Regions from separate parts of the Pantoea sp. UBA4549 genome, predicted to be linked through region 3. Evidence: predicted binding sites of a transcription regulator. Region 3 holds the regulator's gene; each other region holds the start of a gene.
The links. The regulator LexA, encoded in region 3, represses DNA repair genes until DNA is damaged. The targets are predictions, from matches to a motif close to TNCTGTATGTACATACAGNA.
Positions count from the first base shown of each region.

Region 1: a site for LexA is predicted at 5,305-5,324, ahead of umuD (translesion error-prone DNA polymerase V autoproteolytic subunit). Genes of this name have one in related genera too.
Region 2: a site for LexA is predicted at 2,499-2,518, ahead of mutH (DNA mismatch repair endonuclease MutH). Genes of this name have one in related genera too.

Region 1 covers NZ_DGLH01000009.1:89,738-96,360, reverse strand. The annotation lists gene B3041_RS07135 (diguanylate phosphodiesterase) at 1-181, shown strand, start outside; gene B3041_RS07130 (hypothetical protein) at 213-401, opposite strand; gene B3041_RS07125 (hypothetical protein) at 1,517-1,693, shown strand; gene B3041_RS07120 (hypothetical protein) at 1,778-1,951, shown strand; gene B3041_RS07115 (YgiW/YdeI family stress tolerance OB fold protein) at 2,165-2,557, shown strand; gene B3041_RS07110 (hypothetical protein) at 2,606-2,917, opposite strand; gene B3041_RS07105 (biofilm development regulator YmgB/AriR family protein) at 3,310-3,567, shown strand; gene umuC (translesion error-prone DNA polymerase V subunit UmuC) at 3,599-4,861, opposite strand; gene umuD (translesion error-prone DNA polymerase V autoproteolytic subunit) at 4,862-5,284, opposite strand; gene B3041_RS07090 (four-helix bundle copper-binding protein) at 5,564-5,890, shown strand.
Region 2 covers NZ_DGLH01000004.1:50,676-57,298, reverse strand. The annotation lists gene B3041_RS01240 (NADP(H)-dependent aldo-keto reductase) at 1-996, opposite strand, end outside; gene B3041_RS01235 (YgdI/YgdR family lipoprotein) at 1,140-1,358, opposite strand; gene mutH (DNA mismatch repair endonuclease MutH) at 1,583-2,236, opposite strand; gene rppH (RNA pyrophosphohydrolase) at 2,953-3,483, shown strand; gene ptsP (phosphoenolpyruvate--protein phosphotransferase) at 3,496-5,742, shown strand; gene lgt (prolipoprotein diacylglyceryl transferase) at 5,855-6,623, shown strand, end outside.
Region 3 covers NZ_DGLH01000001.1:3,338-9,960, forward strand. The annotation lists gene ubiA (4-hydroxybenzoate octaprenyltransferase) at 1-626, shown strand, start outside; gene plsB (glycerol-3-phosphate 1-O-acyltransferase PlsB) at 666-3,089, opposite strand; gene B3041_RS00030 (diacylglycerol kinase) at 3,217-3,585, shown strand; gene lexA (transcriptional repressor LexA) at 3,691-4,305, shown strand; gene dinF (MATE family efflux transporter DinF) at 4,435-5,757, shown strand; gene B3041_RS00045 (CsbD family protein) at 5,903-6,115, shown strand; gene zur (zinc uptake transcriptional repressor Zur) at 6,168-6,623, opposite strand, start outside.

The sequences.
Region 1 (6,623 bases), on a different contig from region 3:
TGTGCATGCGATTATTAAATGCTGCGCTTCACTGGAAATTGCCGTAGTGGCCGAAGGCGTTGAAAAAGCAGAAGAGTGGATGTGGCTTGAAGCAGCCGGTATTAATCAGTTTCAGGGCTATCTTTTTGCGCGGCCAATGCTGAATGCATTTCCGTCAATCGCATGGCCTGAAATCAGATAGCATCTGTCAGAAGCGCATCTCTGACTACGATTTACTGCGCCTGCAGCTGCTTTGCAGGCGCATCAAGCCGCTCGCTGAGGATGACATACTTCATCATTTCAAAGGTGCGCTGCGTCATCGGAACCGCGCTGCAGGGACGAAACCAGCCAAACTGCCGCTGATAGAACCATACCTCCGGGTAGCGCTCACCATCTTTCACCCAGTAATATCCATCTTTCATAAGCCTGCTCGCCTCTGTTTCAGCACTGACATTTACCGCCGCTGTTCACGGCATCTGTAAGTGTAGCAGCTGTCGTTCTGTTCGCGGTAAAGCGGAGCGACTCCCGATAGCAACAGCAAACGATCAGGCTGCCATTACCGGTTACCGTCCCGCGCCTGTTTTGCTGGCAGCCAGTTCAGAATGCGGAAATAAATCTGGTTATTAACGCGCTCTTCGTTTCAGAAAAAACAACAGGAATACCGGGTTCATTGTCCTGACAACTTTGTATGAAATAGATTTTGTTTTGCATGAAAAGAGGATGATCATATTCAGCAGTAAATCTGCTATGAATTATATTCAGCCCTGGAGTTTTGTTTTCTATTACTCAGCAGCGTATTACGCGGTTAATTATACAGCTGTAAAGCTCATTTACTGTTTCAGTCCCGAGCGGGCTTAGCCAGTCAGATAAAAAGGCGCCTGATAACGCCATACATAACACCTGAAGTTATACATGATTTCTCCATTCGTATAAGTTACGCTTTATCAATTTGTGCGGTCAGATGAGATCGTACTTTTTATTTCAAACGTGCATAATTTCAGTGCTCCCGATTTTGTCTCGCCTATCATCAGCTTAATCAGCCCTGAGCCTTCTCTTTTGTTTAAAATTAAAGCAAAACGCAACGCCTTTTCGTTACGGGAATTAAAACACCAGACGCTTCTATACAACCAGCGCAAACCTGTACAACTTTGATGAGCTGTACAACTTAGCCTGACTCCGTGTAAAGTGTGAAATCGATTTCGGCCGTTAAATGTAAACCTGGCAGTGAAAGCCGAAGCCTGTCTGGCACGGCATTGCTGTTAATCGGAAAGCGCAGGCAGGCTGACCGTTAACCCCCGGATAACAGGCTTCTGCTGTGCTGCACCTGGTAATGAAATTCAGACTGATAATGAACAGGAGCCGTATTCTGGTTAATGCAGATACGTATGTTGTGCATAGCCAGAGGATATTCGGCACCTCACAAGGTAAGTTGTAAAATAAGCGAAGCGGTAAACAAGATTGATTATCGACTTTACCTGATACATCATTTTGCGGAAATTTAAGAAGGCGTGCCTTCATTCATTTCTGGAGAGCACTAATGGAAACGGGTTTTTACTGGGTGGGTAGCAGAACAACTGAGCCAGAGGTCTGGTTCTGGGATGCGGGGCGCGGCTTTTACCGGCCCATGGAGCCAATACCTCTTTCTCTGGCGCGCTTTAAATCCGCGGGCTTTGTGCTTCTCAGCGAGAAACTGACGCCTCCTGAAGAGCACTGACGGCACATTTTTCTGTAGAGAATGGCGCGCAGTGCTGTTAAGCGTAGCGCAGCTGAACTATAGTCCTCGCAGGAGGATAAGACGATGCAGGAAGGCTATTACTGGGTGGAATCAGCCACAACGGAACCGGAAGTGTGGTATTACGCGGGAGAGCACAACCCGCGATGGTTTGGCCCAGGCAAAAAAGAGCCGCTTGATGCTGACGCCTTTGCCGGATCAGGCTATCGGGTTATCAGTGGCCGGCTTTCGCTGCCCTGACTGTCTGCACATAATCAGACGGCTGCTCAGCGCAATAAAAAAGCCAGACCGGGGTGCTGGCTTTTTTATTGCTGTACAAATGTACCCACGCGATGCCTCCTTTCTTCTTCTGTATACCTTTTGTTCAGACGCTCTATTAATTTTGTTCTCCCCCTGCTCCCCGGCGAAACCTGTGCCATGCTTAACGGGTCGATTGACTTCAAGGAGAGTGACATGAATAAAATTACATGGGCTGCTGTGATGCTGTGTCTGAGCTTTGGCGCTTACGCTGAAAAAGGGGGATTTGAAGCGGGTGAAACGCCGCCGCCGCAGCATAAAGAAGATGCAGGCTATAAAGGATCAGAAGATACCGGTCAGACGCGCGTGTCGCTGATCCGCGATTTCCGTCAGGGCGGATACGTAACCCTTGAAGGGTACATCCTCAAAAAGATCGGTGATAACAGCTATCAGTTCCGCGACAGCTCAGGCACCGTGCGTATTGATGCACCTGCTGAGACCTTTAAAGGTAAAACCTATGATGCCACCGACAAAATCCGCGTCAGCGGTAAAGTCTATGGCAAAGGCAACAGTGCGCACCTGAAAGTTTCCCGTATTGATGAGCCCTGATATCAGGCTGAAAAATTATTGCCGATCGTCACGATCGGCAGTGTTTTATCAGGCGCTGATTTGCCGGTAATACTGTACTGCAGTGTTTTTTCTGCTCTTTACCCGATAACGCGCGTGATTGATAACGGTGATCCATGAAGGATGAGCCGTATTGCGGCTACAGTTATCGAGGATCGCCAGCAGCTCACCCCACATCTCGATTTGCTCCGTTTTATCAACGGTCATCCCCTCTTTCATCGTCTGAATAACCGCATCGACCTGGTGTTTTACGTCGCTAAGATCTTTTCCTGTCTGGTGAGCGGCAGCAAGTTTACGAATCGCCAAAGCGTACAGATTGATACTGACCTGTTGTGAGTGCATGCGCACCTCTGTTGATTATTGGTCTGAGCATTAAAAGTAGCCTGACTTACAGATTTCGCGCTGCGTTTAGCAAAATAAAATGGGTGAAAACCCGCTCCCGGCCTCTGCCGGATTAACCGCGCATAAAATTTCTCTTTCAGCGCGGTTCGCGTGAAGATTGTGCGCTTTGTTCCGCACTGCACTAACGTCCTGCTTATAAAGGAAATGATCGATCCAAAAAATAGCGCGCTTATTTTGATGCATATCATTTACACGTACGACCACACAAAAGAGCGCTGCGCGAGTTGTACAACTACGAAAATCTTGTATAAGTTTATTGCAGCGCGGAGAGCATACGCTTTTGCCACCGCCAGACAATAACATGTGTGATTTCTCTTTTTGTGAGGCTTAATATGAAACAGCTTGCTACCCCGGAGTCTCAGCTCAGCGACTACTTTAAAACTACCGGTGAACAGTATCTGAGTGAACGTGTGATCATCTCTGAAATCCGGCTTGAACTGACCACACGCAAGATTCGCGTGACGAACAAAGATATCATTCTGGCCCTGATCATGCGGCTTGAAGCGGAACAGGATATTGTGAAACAGGATATCTACCGCAACGCGCTGGAAATTGTGATCCAGCGTACGCCTGAAGATATGGGTAACTGAATGTCAAAGCCGGGTAATTGAAACAGGGATGTTATTTCGCGACCGGCAAATCGGCGTAACGCGTCGTGTAAGACGGGGACAACATTTCCCGCTTCATCGCCCAGGGTTTCGCGATCCCCTGCCCTGCAAACCACAGTTGCCCCCTGCCTTCCTGGTTGACCTTATCCATTACCTGCATCAGGGCTGCGCTGTTTGCGCGCGGCTGGAACTCATCAAACAGGTTAAGCTGCGCCACGCCCTGGCTAAAAAAATCGCCCAGCATGACGCCCGCTTTCATATATCTCCGGCCTTCAAGCCAGATACGATCCAGCGCGTCTGTCGCCACGCGGATAATATCCCGGCTGTCGTGAGTCGGGATAGCCAGCCTGCCCAGCGCCTGATTGCCGTAAAATACCTCATCGTCGGCGTGCGGACTGGTGCGGATAAACACCGCTATCTGCCGGCAATACTGGCGTTCTGCTCTGAGCTTTTCAGCGGCCCGTACTGCAAAATTGCAGACCGCCTCGCGCATATCACGATATTCAGTAATGCGTGAACCAAAGGAGCGTGAGCACACTATCTGCTGTTTGTCAGGCGCTAACGCTTCCAGCTCAAGGCAGGATTCACCACGCAGCTCTCTGACCGTGCGTTCCAGCACCACGCTGAAGTGCTTACGGATAACCCAGGTGCTTTGATCAGCCAGATCCTTAGCCGTGATCACGCCCATCGCGTTCAGTTTTTTACTGAGACGCCGGCCCACTCCCCATACCTCTTCTACCGGCACCAGTGCCATGAGTCTGCGCTGCCGTTCTGCATCTGACAGATCCACCACCCCGCCGGTTTTGGTCCATTTTTTAGCTGCATAGTTAGCCAGTTTTGCCAGCGTTTTAGTCTGAGCAATACCCACCCCTGTGAGCAGGTGCATCTCCTGGTATATCCGCTGCTGGATCGCTCTGCCATAGGTTTCCAGCGATGTGTAGCGCTGCATCCCGGTCAGATCCATAAATGCTTCATCAATCGAGTAGATTTCAACGGCTGTCGCCATCTCCTCCAGCGTGGTCATCACCCGGTCACTCATATCGGCATAAAGCGCATAATTAGAGCTGAACACCCGCACATTGTGACGCGTCAGTTCATCTTTCATTTTAAAATAGGGCGCGCCCATTTTGATACCCAGCTTTCTGGCCTCAGCCGACCGGGCGATCACGCAGCCATCGTTGTTACTCAGCACCACAACCGGCGCGCCTTTCAGATCCGGCCGGAATATCTTTTCACACGACGCATAGAACGCGTTAACGTCCACCAGCGCGAACATCTATGGGCCTATCGTCTTAATGGCATGTCTGACCACACCAAAAATTTCAAACTGATCGGCGTCCTCAATTGCAATGATCGCATGCGCCGCATTCATGGGCCTGAGATGCAGAAACGGGCGCAGCATAAGCTGTTTAACTGTAAATTCACCACAGACTGAAGCGACTACCACATCACCGTGTCCGGCTTTGATTGAGCTGTCTACTACCAGCATATCGCCGTCGTTGATGCCCCCTTCAATCATTGAGTCACCGCTGACCTTAATGAAATATGTCGCGCTGGGATGCTGTACAAGCAACCTGTTCAGGTCGATTCGCTGCTCAACGTAGTCCTGAGCCGGCGACGGAAAACCGCAGGGAACGCGGCTGACATAAAGCGGTAATTCAAGGATGGCGCGGATGTCCGCCGGGTGTAAAAGCTCCATATCCATGGTCTCAAAATGATTACTGTATATAAATACAGTAATAGCAGTTCCCGTAAACGATCAAGCAAATACGCCTGATGTTTTTGTAAAGCCTGTGCAGATAAGACAAATTGAGTGAATTACAGGCGCAAATTGATGAATGTTCGCGCGGCTTACTCTTCAGCGCGCGTGCCAGTCACAAAATGAGCGCCGTGCTGAAAACGTTATTAACATATTCACAATTTGCATAATTGGGGATTTTTTCCAGGCTTATCAGGTAACCCTAACCGAGGAGAAGATATGTTGGATCAATACAAACAGTGCATTGAAGCCTGCTACCTCTGTGCAGCCGCCTGTGATAACTGTGCCGTTTCATGTCTTGAAGAGGAAAATCCGGAGATGATGCGGGAGTGTATCCGGATGGATATGCAGTGTGCGAATATCTGCCGTCTCGCCGCACAGTTTATGACGCTGAAGAGTGAGTTTGCGCCCGCGCTCTGCCAGCTTTGTGCAGAGATTTGCCAGAAATGTGGCGATGAGTGTGGTCAGCACCAGCACGATCACTGCCAGGCATGCGCGAAAGCCTGCCATCACTGCGCGGAACTGTGCCGCCAGATGGCCGCATAATCGCGAAGCCTGAAAACCCGCTTACCGGCGGGTTTTGAGATGCGCCTCACTAAAGCGACACTATTCAGCAGCGCTGCCGCTATCAGGCAAGTTAGTCAGCAACGGCGTTTGCTGACTGATGACAGATATCCTTTGCGCTGCCCTTTATGGTTGCCTCTCTAATGCAAATTTGTTCATTTTTGATGCAGGAGCTTTTATCCGGCGAATGCATGCCAGAGATTATTTTGCCTGAGCTGCCAATGAGCACCTATGGTCTTATCAGCTATTGCAGACCTTTAACCAGGGCTTTTTGTTCCCGGCATCTCCAGTAAAACTAAATCAATTATCTGCTCTTAAACGCGCTCTATGCAGTGCATAAAAGCGTTAATATAACTATGCCCGCCATCTTTCTATTCCAGGCCGATAACGTGAATAACATCTTCCCGCGTCACTGCGCCGCTCTTTATTAACCCTCTGGAAATCTGACGTAATTTGTCATCCTATCCATTTCTTAATCACGCCTGATATATTCAGGAGCATATGTGCCTTTTATAAGCTGCAACCTGGTAGAAATCTGAAGTCCGGATATGCCCCATCGCTGTCCCACATTAAATCCACACAGCAAATAAAAAATTTAAAATCAAATAGTTAAAACAAGTAAACCTGCATATTCATAATATCCCTTGGCAGTTTTTAGCATGTGAGTTGTTTTAGGCTGATTCACGTTTTATCAAAGGTATACCGCAAGGCACGT
Region 2 (6,623 bases), on a different contig from region 3:
TTCCAGCACATCGGCGTTCAGCGTCAGATTGAAACTCTCCACATTCGTTTTCAGCTGCTCCATCGTGGTCGCGCCCAGCAGGGTGCTGGCAACAAATGGCTGCTGGCGTACATAGGCGAGGGCCATTTGCGACGGATCCAGATTATGCTGCTTTGCCAGATCGACATAGGCGGCAATCGCCTGTTGTGACTGCTCACTGCTGTAGCGGGTAAAGCGGCTGAATAGCGTGTTGCGTGCGCCAGCGGGTTTCGCGCCGTTCAGATACTTGCCGCTCAGGGTGCCAAATGCGAGGCTTGAATAAGCCAGCAGCTCCACGCCTTCATGCTGACTGATCTCAGCCAGCCCCACCTCAAAGCTGCGGTTCAGCAGACTGTAAGGGTTCTGAATCGTCACAATGCGCGGCAGCTCATGTTTTTCAGCCAGCTGCAGATAGCGCATTACACCCCAGGCGGTCTCATTAGAGACGCCAATGTAGCGGATTTTACCGGCACGCACCTGTTCGGTCAGCGCCTCCAGCGTCTCCAGCAGCGTTACGGTCGCGGTACTTTCGCTGTACTCGTAGCCCAGCTTGCCAAAATAGTTAGTCTGGCGCTGCGGCCAGTGCAGCTGATAAAGATCGAGGTAGTCGGTGTTCAGACGCTTCAGGCTGGCATCCAGCGCCTCGCGGATATTTTTGCGATCGAGCGCCTGATGCGGACGGATCAGCGCGTCGCTGCCGCGAACCGGACCGGCGACTTTGCTGGCGAGGATCACTTTATCGCGGCTGCCGCGCTTTTTCAGCCAGCTGCCAATGTACTGTTCTGTTAATCCCTGGGTTTCAGGACGCGGCGGCACCGGGTACATCTCTGCGGTATCGATCAGATTGATGCCCTGGCTGACAGCGTAATCGAGTTGTTCGTGGGCGTCGGCTTCGCTATTTTGCTCACCAAACGTCATCGTGCCTAACCCCAGTTGACTGACTTCCAGCGTACTGTGGGGGATACGGTGATAATGCATTGCCGGCTTCCTTTTTTCATTATGAAACGGAATGTTCTGTCCTTTTGGACTATAGCCTGTCTGGCACACGGGAAGGAAGGGGGGAAACTCCGGGAAATCGCCTGCACAGAGGAAAACACCATGCAGGCCGTTCAATCTGGCACTTAACGTTCAATAATGGTGGACACTTCGTCGCCGTTGATCTGCATAACGTGGCCCTGCCGGTCGGTATACTCAACCAAGCCGGTCTCCTTATCAATAGAGGGTTTGCCCTCAGTCATGATCATCTGGCCATCTTTTGTTGCCATCACGTAGTCGCTGCTGCACCCGCTCAGCACTGCCGCTGCCAGCAGCAAACCTGCTACACCCGCTAACCCTTTCATTATCCGCTCCCTAAGCTGCCTTAACTGCAAAAGTGTAGTAATAAATGCTTTTACGTGACGAAGTAATCGCATGATTCTTAAAAAAGCGGGGGGCAACGTACATTAGCTTGACAAGCAGGCGCGTTTCCTGCTGGTTGCGCAGCATCAGAAGACGCTGGCGCCACGGGAGGATGAGGGCAAAACCCGATATCGGGAAACGTGCAGTATAAAATCTGTGTCGCGTATTACAGTAAAAAATGGCGCGCCAGCAGCGCACCCGTAAAGCGCTTTTTGAGATAAAAACCGCGCGGCAGCGTCATGATGCGTTCACCCTGTTCACCTACCGCTTCCGTCAGCGCCCGGTTATTCGCGGCTTTAGGACGAATTTGCAGCCAGGCCCCGTGACGGGCGGTAATACGCTCGACCTGCCCCAGCACAATCATATCCATCAGCTCTTCCCAGTCGGCGCGCAGCTGTTGCTCTTCTTCAGCGTCAGGCTGCCAGAGCAGGGGCGTCCCCACCCGACGCTCAGCCAGCGGGATAGTGCGCTCGCCCTCAACCGGGATCCACAACACCCGCGCCAGCTTATGGCGCACATGACTCGACGCCCAGGTGACGCCGCTGTTACCGGTTAACGGCGCCACACAGACGAAGGTGGTCTCCAGCGGTTTACCCTGAGCATCAATCGGAATGGTTTTAAGCTCAATGCCTAAATGCGCAAAATCCTGCTCCGCTTTGCTGCCAGCGCTGGCACCCAGATGCAGCTCCAGCAACATACCGACCCAGCCTTTATCGCGTTTGAGATTATCAGGTACAGGCAGGTTAAGCCGGGCCGCCAGCGTGTCCAGCCGCTGTCCGGCCAGCTGATACGCACGCTGCAGCAGCTCTTCTTCAGTCATTGGGCTAGCAGGTAAAGCGGCATGAGATGTCATAATGGAATCTGGGCTGGTTAAAAATTAATCAATTTGCGGTCAGGCAGGTTGTCCACACAGCCTCTTTCTGAACGGGCATCATAATAGCATGATTCACACCGTTTTTTTTCTGACTGCTATAAAGCGTGGTGTTCTCACGGGCATTTTATCCCGATTTGTCTGCCACAATAAACAGGATATCAGTGTAAGTTATCCACAGATAAGTGGGATAAGCCCGCTCTGAACCCATGCCTGTTTGTATTTACAGGGCATGGCAGAGCGCAATGCGCGATTTTTTTACAGCATCTGACCAGGTTTAGGGCGTTACTTGTGGATAAAAACAACGGTGGTTAATTATTAACCACATGGCTCTCTGCACCTTGCAGGTACAGAAAAAAAACCGCGATCCAGACAGCGATTTTCCTGTTAATACACTGATAGTAAATATCTTTATCTGAAGATAAGAATCTTCTGCTTTGCTCTGGCAGCAAACTGTCTGCAGCTAATTACCGCGTTCTGCACAAAGCTATCCACAGAAAAAGTGCATAAGATCGCGTGCGGCGCCGGTTAACTGTTTATAAGTTAACTCATCTCTGTGGGTTAACTCTTTTTTATTCTGCGAAGGTCCGGCTTATCCAGTGGTTTACCGCCTGTAAGGAGTGTGAAACAATCAGACCATTCAAATTAAGCTTTGAGGTAGTCCAGTGATCGATGATGATGGCTACCGCCCGAATGTTGGTATCGTAATCTGCAACAGGCAGGGGCAAGTGTTATGGGCCAGGCGCTTTGGACAGCACTCCTGGCAGTTTCCTCAGGGAGGCATCAATCCGGGTGAAACCGCAGAGCAGGCGATGTATCGCGAACTGTTCGAAGAAGTGGGTTTACACCGCAAAGATGTTCGAATACTTGCTTCAACCCGTAACTGGTTACGTTACAAGTTGCCTAAACGTTTGGTGCGTTGGGATACAAAGCCGGTCTGTATCGGCCAGAAACAGAAGTGGTTTCTTCTGCAGTTGATGTGTAATGACGCGGATATCAATGTGCAACACAGCAGCACACCCGAGTTTGATGGCTGGCGCTGGGTGAGCTTCTGGTATCCGGTACGTCAGGTGGTCTCCTTCAAGCGCGATGTTTACCGGCGCGTCATGAAAGAGTTTGCTGGCGTGGTAATGTCGATGCAGGAGAGTGTGGGGCAGCGCAATAACCCTGTTGCCCACCGTCGTAAAAGAGGATAGGCCACGCCCCTTATGCTCACTCAGTTGCGAGAAATAGTAGAAAAAGTGGCGGGTGCACCGCGTCTGAATGAAGCACTCGACATTCTGGTTAACGAAATCTGCCTGGCGATGGAGACCGAGGTCTGCTCGGTTTACCTCGCGGATCACGATCGACACTGCTACTACCTGATGGCGACCCGCGGTCTGAAAAAGCCGCGCGGCCGTACCATTGCGCTGGCGTTTGATGAAGGTATTGTCGGCCTGGTTGGCCGGCTTGCTGAACCCATTAACCTGGCCGATGCGCAGAGTCACCCCAGTTTCAAATATATTCCTGCCGTAAAAGAAGAGCGTTATCGCTCTTTCCTTGGCGTACCCATCATCAGCCGTCGTCAGCTACTGGGCGTGCTGGTGGTACAGCAGCGCGAACACCGTCAGTTTGATGAGAGTGAAGAGTCATTTCTGGTGACGCTCGCCACGCAAATGGCGGGACTGCTCTCCCAGTCACAGCTCGGCCAGCTATTTGGCCAGTTCCGGCAAACCCGTGTTAAAGCCATTGCCGCCTCTCCGGGCGTTGCGGTGGCAACCGGCTGGGTGGATGAAACACAGCCGCTGCTGGACCAGGTCTCTGCCGCATCAACCCTGGATCCACAGCGGGAGCGCGAGCGACTGGTGGTGGCGATGGGTGAAGCGGGCAATGAATTCCGCCGTTTCAGTAAACGCTTTGCGGCAGGTGTGCAGAAAGAGAGCGCGGCCATCTTCGATCTTTACTCGCATCTGCTGACCGATGCGCGGCTGAAGAAAGATCTGTTTGCGGAGATCGAACGCGGATCGGTGGCCGAGTGGGCGGTGAAAACCGTGATCGAAAAGTTTGCTGCGCAGTTTGCCAGTCTGCAGGATCACTACCTGCGCGAACGGGCCGGCGATCTGCGGGTACTGGGGCAGCGACTGCTGTTCCACCTTGATGACACGCTGGTGGGGACCAACGCCTGGCCGGAACGTTTTGTGCTGGTGGCTGATGAGCTTACGGCCACCACGCTGGCCGAGCTGCCGCATGAGCGGCTGGCAGGCGTGGTCGTGCGCGACGGTGCCGCCAACTCACATGCGGCGATCCTGACGCGGGCGATGGGGATCCCGACCGTGATGGGTGCCGATATCCTGCCAGTGCAGCTCAACAAGCGGCAGCTGATCGTGGATGGCTATCGCGGGGAAGTCCTGATCGATCCTGAGCCGGTGCTGGTACAGGAGTATCAGCGTTTGATCAGCGAAGAGAATGCGCTGAGCAAAATGGCTGAAGGTGTGGTTGATCAGCCCGGGGAGCTAAAAAGTGGTGAGCGGGTAGAGGTCATGCTCAACGCCGGCCTTAGCCCGGAGCATGAGCAGGCGCTGGACAGCTGGGTGGATGGCATCGGTCTCTATCGCACAGAGATCCCGTTTATGCTGCAAAGCGGCTTCCCGTCAGAAGAGGAGCAGGTGGCGCAGTACCAGGGCATGCTGCAGCTGTTTTACAATAAGCCGGTCACGCTGCGCACGCTGGACGTGGGCGCGGACAAACAGCTGCCCTACATGCCGATCAGCGAAGAGAACCCCTGTCTGGGCTGGCGCGGTATTCGCCTGACGCTCGATCAGCCGGAGATCTTTCTGGTCCAGGTACGGGCCATGCTGCGCGCCAACGTCGCCTCCGGGAACCTCAATATTCTGCTGCCGATGATCAGCCATATTGATGAGATCGATGACGCGCGCCGGCTGATTGATCGCGCCGGACGTGAAGTGGAGGAGGTACTGGGCTATCCCATTCCCCGGCCGCGTATCGGCGTTATGATCGAAGTGCCCTCAATGCTGTTTATGATCCCGCATCTGGCCAGCCGCGTTGATTTTATCTCGGTCGGCACCAACGATCTGACGCAGTATCTGCTGGCGGTGGATCGCAATAACACCCGGGTCGCAAACCTCTACGATCCACTGCATCCTGCGATGCTGCGCGCGCTGCATACCATTGCGCGTGAAGCCCGGGAAGCCAAACTTGAGCTCTGCCTGTGTGGTGAAATGGCGGGCGATCCCATGTGTGTCGCGCTGCTGGTCGGGCTTGGCTATCATCATCTCAGCATGAACGGCAAAAATATTCCGCGGGTGAAGTACCTGTTGCGGCATCTGGATCGGGAGGAAGTACAGAAGCTAAGTCAGCAGGGCATTGCGGCGCATACCGCTTCGGAAGTGCGTCATCTGGTTGCAGCATTTATGGAGCGTCGCGGCCTGGGTGGACTGATTCGCGGCGGTCGTTAACGGTTTACATTTCTGCGGAAATTGTGAAAAGCGGCTGTGCTATGATGCGCAGCCTTTTATTGTCTGGCCCTTTAGCCACGCCCGTGTTGGGCAGAAAAATCGATGGTGAATAATGAATAACGGCTACATTTCATTTCCCCAATTCGATCCGGTGATCTTCTCTATCGGACCGATTTCGCTTCACTGGTACGGCCTGATGTATCTGGTGGGCTTTGTTTTTGCCATGTGGCTTGCGGTGCGCCGCGCCAATAAGCCCGGTAGCGGCTGGACGAAAGACGAAGTGGAAAACCTGCTTTATGCCGGATTCCTCGGCGTCTTTCTGGGTGGCCGTATCGGCTATGTGCTGTTTTATAATCTGCCGCTGTTTCTGGAAAACCCGCTCTATCTGTTTAAAGTCTGGGATGGCGGCATGTCCTTCCACGGCGGCCTGATTGGCGTGATTGTGGTCATGCTGATATTTGCCCGTCGCACGAAGCGTACGTTCTTCCAGGTGTCTGACTTCATTGCGCCGCTGATCCCGTTTGGGCTTGGCGCGGGTCGTCTCGGTAACTTTATCAACGGTGAGCTGTGGGGCCGCGTGGCGCCTGATTTTAAGTTTGCCATGCTGTTTCCGGGATCGCGCAGCGAAGATCTCGCGCTGGCGGTCAATAACCCGCAGTATCAGCAGCTGCTGAACACCTATGGCGTGCTGCCCCGTCACGCCTCCCAGCTCTATGAGCTGTGCCTGGAAGGCGTGGTGCTGTTTATAATTCTTAACCTGTTTATCCGCAAACCGCGTCCTATGGGCAGCGTCTCCGGCCTGTTCCTGATTGGTTACGGCGCGTTTCGCATTATTGTCGAGTTTTTCCGCCAGCCGGATGCGCAGCTGGGGCTGTTTGAAG
Region 3 (6,623 bases):
CGAGCGGGGCGGTTTCAGAGAAAGAGGCAAAGCTGCTGTTTGCTGCTCTGGGCCTGCTGGCATTTATGCTGGTGCTGACCATGAATCGCATGACCATCCTGCTCTCTTTTGGCGGGCTGGCGCTGGCGTGGGTCTATCCCTTTATGAAGCGCTATACCCATCTGCCGCAGGTGGTGCTCGGCGCAGCTTTTGGCTGGGCGATTCCGATGGGGTGGGCCGCCGTAAGTGAGTCCTTACCTTTAGTCTGCTGGCTGGTGTTCTTCGCCAACATCTGCTGGACGGTGGCCTACGATACGCAGTACGCCATGGTGGATCGCGATGACGATCTGAAAATAGGCGTCAAATCCACGGCGATTCTGTTTGGTCGTTTTGACAAGCTGATTATTGGCCTGCTGCAGCTGGCTGCGCTGGGGCTGATGGCGCTGGTGGGAAGCATACTGAATCTGAACGGGGCCTTCTACTGGTCACTGCTGGCTGCCGGCGCGCTGTTTGTCTATCAGCAGAGCCTGATCGCCCGGCGCGAACGTGACGCCTGCTTTCAGGCGTTTCTGAACAATAACTACGTGGGGCTGGTGCTGTTTGCGGGTGTGCTGCTGAATACGCAGCCGTTTCTGGCGCTGTTCTGAACCGGCAGGGACGCATAAGAGCGTCCCTGCCTGCCTGCCTTACTCGTGTGCGACCGCACTTTCAATTGTCAGACGCACATCGCTGGTGACCAGCTCCGCCAGCATCTGCCACATCACGTGCGTGCGCTCCGCATCGGCATCACCGGAGTCGCTGATATAACGCTCATCGCGCAGCGTCAGCACCAGCGTGGTAAACACCGCTTTATCAAAGAACTCCGGAGCATTGATACCGTGCAGCACTGACAGACGCTGCGCCAGCGTACGACTCTCTTTCTCCAGCGTGCCACGGTTAATCGTGGGTTTGGCGCTGAGAATGGCAAAGGTGATCGCAAAGCGCTGCAGCGTTTCACGAATACCGGCCGCCAGCAGCTGCAGCGTGCGGTAGCGCGCGGCGCTCAGCTTAATCTGCCCGTCCAGCTGCGTCACCAGACCCTGCCGCGCCATCTCCGCACACAGCGCATTAAGCAGCGCCGGCAGTTCAGCACTTTCCCAGCGCAGGAACAGCTCACTTTTCAGCATCGGATAGACCAGACTCACCTGACGCAGAAGCTCGGCTTCACTGATTTCGCGGTGCTGCTGCACAATCGCCGCAATCAGCGACGGCATCACCAGCATATGCTGAATGTTATTGCGGTAGTAGGTCATCAGCACGGCCTGCTCGCGCGGCAGAATAATAATATCGCCGATGCTGTCCTGCTCGGTTTCGAACTTGTTCATGCCCATCGCGTGATCCAGCAGCGCTTCGGCGCTCAGATCGGGCACCGTGGCTTCCGGTGAATAGGGCACGTTGCGCAGCAGCTGCGTGTAACACTCCAGCTGCTCCGTCAGCTGCTCACGCGTCAGTGAGCGCTGACGCGACGCCAGCAGCGCGGTCACACACAGGTTCATGGCGTTGGCCGCACCCGCTTCGTTAATACGTACCATCAGGCTGGCAGCGATATCGTTCACCGCTGGCGTCATCCACGCGGGGCGCTGCGGATCGATAGGGTCAATCGCCTCGCGCCACTCAGGAATATGCTTGTTCAGATAGTTAACCAGCGGCAGCGGTTCACCAAAGTTAACGTAGCCCTGACCAAGATTGCGCAACTTACGCAGGCCGCGCACCATCTGCACAAAGCCCTCTTTCTCTTTCGCCGCGCCGCGCAGCTCTTTGGCGTAAGTCCCCACTTCCATTACATGCTCATAGCCGATGTAAATCGGGACAAAGGTGATCGGGCGGCTGCCGCCGCGCAGCAGCGCCTGCAGCGTCATGGAGAGCGTGCCGGTTTTGGGATCGAGCAGGCGACCGGTGCGCGAGCGCCCGCCCTCAACAAAGTACTCAACCGAGTAGCCACGGCTGAACAGCTCGCCCAGATATTCGCGGAATACGGTGGAGTAGAGTTTATTGCCCTTGAAAGTACGGCGAATAAAGAAGGCCCCCAGCCGGCGGAAAATCGGTCCGGCTGGCCAGAAGTTGAGATTGATACCGGCAGCGATGTGCGGCGGCACCAGTCCCTGATGATAAAGCACGTAGGAGAGCAGCAGGTAATCCATATGGCTGCGGTGGCAGGGCACATAGACTATTTCATGGCCATCCTGCGCCAGCTGACGCACGCGCTCGCCGCCGTTTACGTTAATGCCCTGATAGAGCCGGCTCCAGAGCCAGCCCATGATGCGGTCGGTGACGCGGATCGCCTCGTACGAGAAGTCCGCCGCGATCTCTTCCATCATCTCAACGGCGTTTTGCTGCGCTTTTTCATGCGAAATCTTTTTGCTGCGCGCTTCATCCTCAACGGCTTTTTCAATCGCTTTCGACTGCAGCAGTTTGTTGAACAGATCCTGACGGGCAGGCAGGCTGGGTCCTACCGCAGCCAGACGCTGACGGGCAAAATGAATACGCGCCACGCGTGCCAGTTTCTGCGCAATCGACTTATCCGTGCCGTGTTCGGTCGCCATCTGGCGCAGCGAGACGGTAGAAGAGAAGCGGACAAAGCTGTCGCGGCCGTGCCAGAGAATGGCAAAAAACTTCTGCACGCCATTCAGTACGCGCAGATGCGGCGTGGGCTCACCCTGAATTTCACGGCCCGGTGCCCGGCCAAACATCACCGCCACCGGCAGCATCTGGACATCCAGCTGCGGATTATTACGGTGCAGATCCAGATAGTCGTGAAACAGTTTCACTGACTCCGGATTCGCCACGTAATAAGGGAAGACGCGCGGGCCGTCATGGATAAACACATGGCGCGGCAGCAGCGTACCGTCAATCTCCAGCGGCGCCAGCGGATCGGGCAGATCAAGCCGCAGACACTGATTGCGCAATGTAAGCAGGTCCGCCTTTGAATCATAAGGCAAAACATACATCACGGGACGGGTGGGATCGATACCGTGCTCCGAAACCGGATCGGTCGGTATGACCTTACTTTTTACCAAAATAGAGAGTGGTAAATTCAATAATTTGTAATAGAGTTTACGCCAACCTGACATAGACAACTTGAAGCCTCTTGTTAGCAAAGCGCGGCAAGCATACCAGAAAGTGCAGCGAAGATCTGTGGCTGTGCCATCGTACGCTGCGCACTCATTGACGCCAAAATTACTCAAGGGTTCCCTATCCATGGCAAATAACGTTACCGGCCTGCTGCGCATTATCAAAGCCGCAGGCTACTCCTGGCAGGGTATACGCGCAGCGTGGCAACATGAGGCGGCTTTTCGTCAGGAGGCGATCGCGGCGGCGATCGCGGTGGTCATCGCCTGCTGGCTGGATGTGGACGCGGTGACGCGCGTGCTGCTGATTGGCTCGGTGATGCTGGTGGTGGTGGTAGAGATCCTGAACAGCGCGATTGAAGCGGTGGTCGACAGAATTGGTCAGGAGCGTCACCCGCTGGCGGGGCGCGCCAAAGATATGGGCTCTGCCGCCGTGCTGCTGACCATTCTGCTTGCGCTGTTTGTCTGGATTTCGCTGCTCTGGCCGCACGCGCATTAAGGCCTGAAGTACCGATATATCGCTGATTTTTGCCGCAGCTGCGGTTTTCATTTCGCCAATACCTGTATATACTCACAGCGACTGTATAAACAACCAGGGGGCGGGATGAAAGCGTTAACCAGCAGGCAGCAGCAGGTCTATGACCTGATTCGCGACCATATTAATTCAACCGGCATGCCACCAACGCGTGCTGAAATTGCTTCACAGCTGGGCTTCCGCTCACCCAATGCGGCTGAAGAGCACCTGAAAGCGCTGGCGCGTAAAGGGGTCATTGAGATTGTCTCTGGCGCCTCACGCGGCATTCGCTTGCTGATGGAAGAAGAGACAAGCGGCGGATTGCCGTTAATCGGACGTGTGGCTGCCGGCGAGCCGCTGCTGGCTCAGGAGCACATCGAGACCCATTATCAGGTCGATGCTAACCTGTTTAAGCCGAGCGCTGATTTTCTGCTGCGCGTCAGCGGAATGTCGATGAAAGATATCGGGATTATGGATGGCGATCTGCTTGCCGTACATAAAACCCAGGATGTGCGTAACGGCCAGGTCGTGGTAGCGCGCATCGATGATGAAGTCACCGTAAAACGCTGGAAAAAGCAGGGTGCTATCGTGCATCTGCTGCCAGAAAACAGCGATTTTCAGCCTATCGAAGTGGATACGCGCCAGCAGTCACTGACCGTTGAAGGTCTGGCTGTGGGTATTGTCCGCACCGGTGAATGGCTGTAATACCTGGTTAGTCCCCCTGCTGCGGTCTGTGCCTGCACAGACCGCAGTCTGCTATATTACCCCTCTGCTTCCAACCGTGACGCCGTGCAGCTGCATGAAGCGCGTTGCCCGCATTAACAGGACTGGCTGATGCCGCTGTTTACCTCTTCTGACCGCACGCTCTGGCGGCTGGCGCTGCCAATGATCCTCTCTAACATCAGCGTACCGCTGCTGGGCATTGTGGATACGGCTATCATTGGTCACCTCGACAGCCCGGTTTATCTCGGCGGCGTGGCCGTGGGCGCAACCGCCACCAGCTTTGTCTTTATGCTGCTGCTGTTTCTGCGCATGAGCACCACCGGTCTGACGGCACAGGCATTTGGCGCCCGGGATACACCTGCGCTGGCGCGTGCGCTGATCCAGCCGATGCTGATTGCGCTGACAGCAGGCGTGCTGTTCATTGCATTACGTACCCCGGTCAGCGAGCTGGCGGCCGCGCTGATGGGCGGCAGCGAGGCGGTGCAGCAGCAGGCGCAAACCTTTATCGCTATCCGCTGGCTCAGTGCGCCTGCCACACTGGCAAATCTGGTGATCCTGGGCTGGCTGCTTGGCGTACAGTATGCGCGTGCACCAATGGTGCTGCTCATCACCGGTAACGTTGTGAATATCCTGCTTGATTTGCTGTTTGTTCTGCAGTGGCACTGGGGCGTGGCGGGTGCCGCTGCGGCCACCGCCGTCGCGGATTATGTGACGCTGGCGGCAGGGCTGTGGATGGTGGCACGTGTGCTGGCGCTGCGCGGCATATCATTTTCACTGCTCAAAGCCAGCTGGCGCGGCGACACCGCGCGCCTGTTCCGTCTTAACCGCGACATCATGCTGCGTTCGCTGCTGCTGCAGCTCTGCTTTGCCTCGCTGACGCTGCTGGGCGCGCGGCTCGGCCCTGAGGTGGTCGCGGTCAATGCGGTATTACTGATGTTTCTGACCTTTACCGCCTATGCGCTGGATGGCTTTGCCTACGCGGTGGAAGCCTGCTCCGGTGAGGCCACCGGCGCAGGCGATCGCAGCCGGCTGCGGCTGATCTGGTATGCCGCCTGCCGGCAGGCGGGCATCGTGGCGCTGCTGTTTGCGGTGATTTACGCCGTCTGCGGCCCGGCAATTATCGCGCTGCTGACCTCTATTGAATCGCTGCGCGAAGCGGCCGACCGCTACCTTATCTGGCAGGTGATCCTGCCGCTGGCTGGCGTCTGGTGCTATCTGCTGGACGGTATGTTTATCGGGGCCACACGCGGCCGCGATATGCGCAACAGCATGCTGCTGGCGGCGCTGGGCTATGCACTGACGCTGCTGACGCTGCCGTGGCTCGGGAACCATGGCTTATGGCTGGCTATTACCGTATTCCTCGCGTTAAGAGGCATTACCCTGGGACTGATATGGCGCTATCACTGGCGGCGCGACAGCTGGTTCAGCGTGTAATGTCATCGGGTTAACCGGCAGCGCATAAAACTGGCGAATTGTGCTGCGACGGTTAACCTTAATAGGACAGATCGCAGGTCAGGCGGCGGTTCAGCCCCCGCTGTGGGGGCGTTCCGTCTGGCTCAGCAAACTGTGGAGACGCGTAATGAACAGAGATGAAGCAAGCGGCAGCTGGAAACAGTTCAAAGGAAAATGCAAAGAGCAGTGGGGCAAGCTGACTGATGATGACCTGAGCGTGATTGAAGGCAGGCGCGACCAGCTGATTGGCAAAATTCAGGAGCGCTATGGCTATGCGAGAGCAGAAGCGGAGCGCGAAGTGAACGAATGGGAAAGCCGGCACAACGATCGTCGCGACTAGCGCTACCCCGGTTCAGAACATACCCCCCGCTCGCAGGCCTTCAGGCGTGCACTCAGCCCTTTTTACCGCGTTTTTTACTCATGGCTTCATGATCGTGCGCGCAGCTGGCGTGCTGGGTACAGGCAGCAATTTCAGCGCAGTTTTCGCACAGGCCGTGCGCTTCAATCACCGTATGGCGCAGGCTGAAGTTCGCCTGGTCAGCCAGTCCCGCAATGATTTTTTCCACGCCGTGTGCCTGTTGTTCACTCACGGCGGCACAGCTGTCGCAGACCAGCATAACAGAACTGTGGGCCGGCTCATTAACGTGATGACAGACCACATAGCTGTTGTTGGACTCCACGCGGTGGATAAATCCCTGTTCCAGCAAAAAGTCGAGGGCACGGTAAATCGTGGGCGGCTTCGCCTGAGGTTCACTCATACGCAGCTGATCCAGCAGATCGTAGGCGCTGACAGAACCTTTCTGCTCAGCCATCAGGCGCAGTACTTCGGCACGCTGCGGCGTAAGACG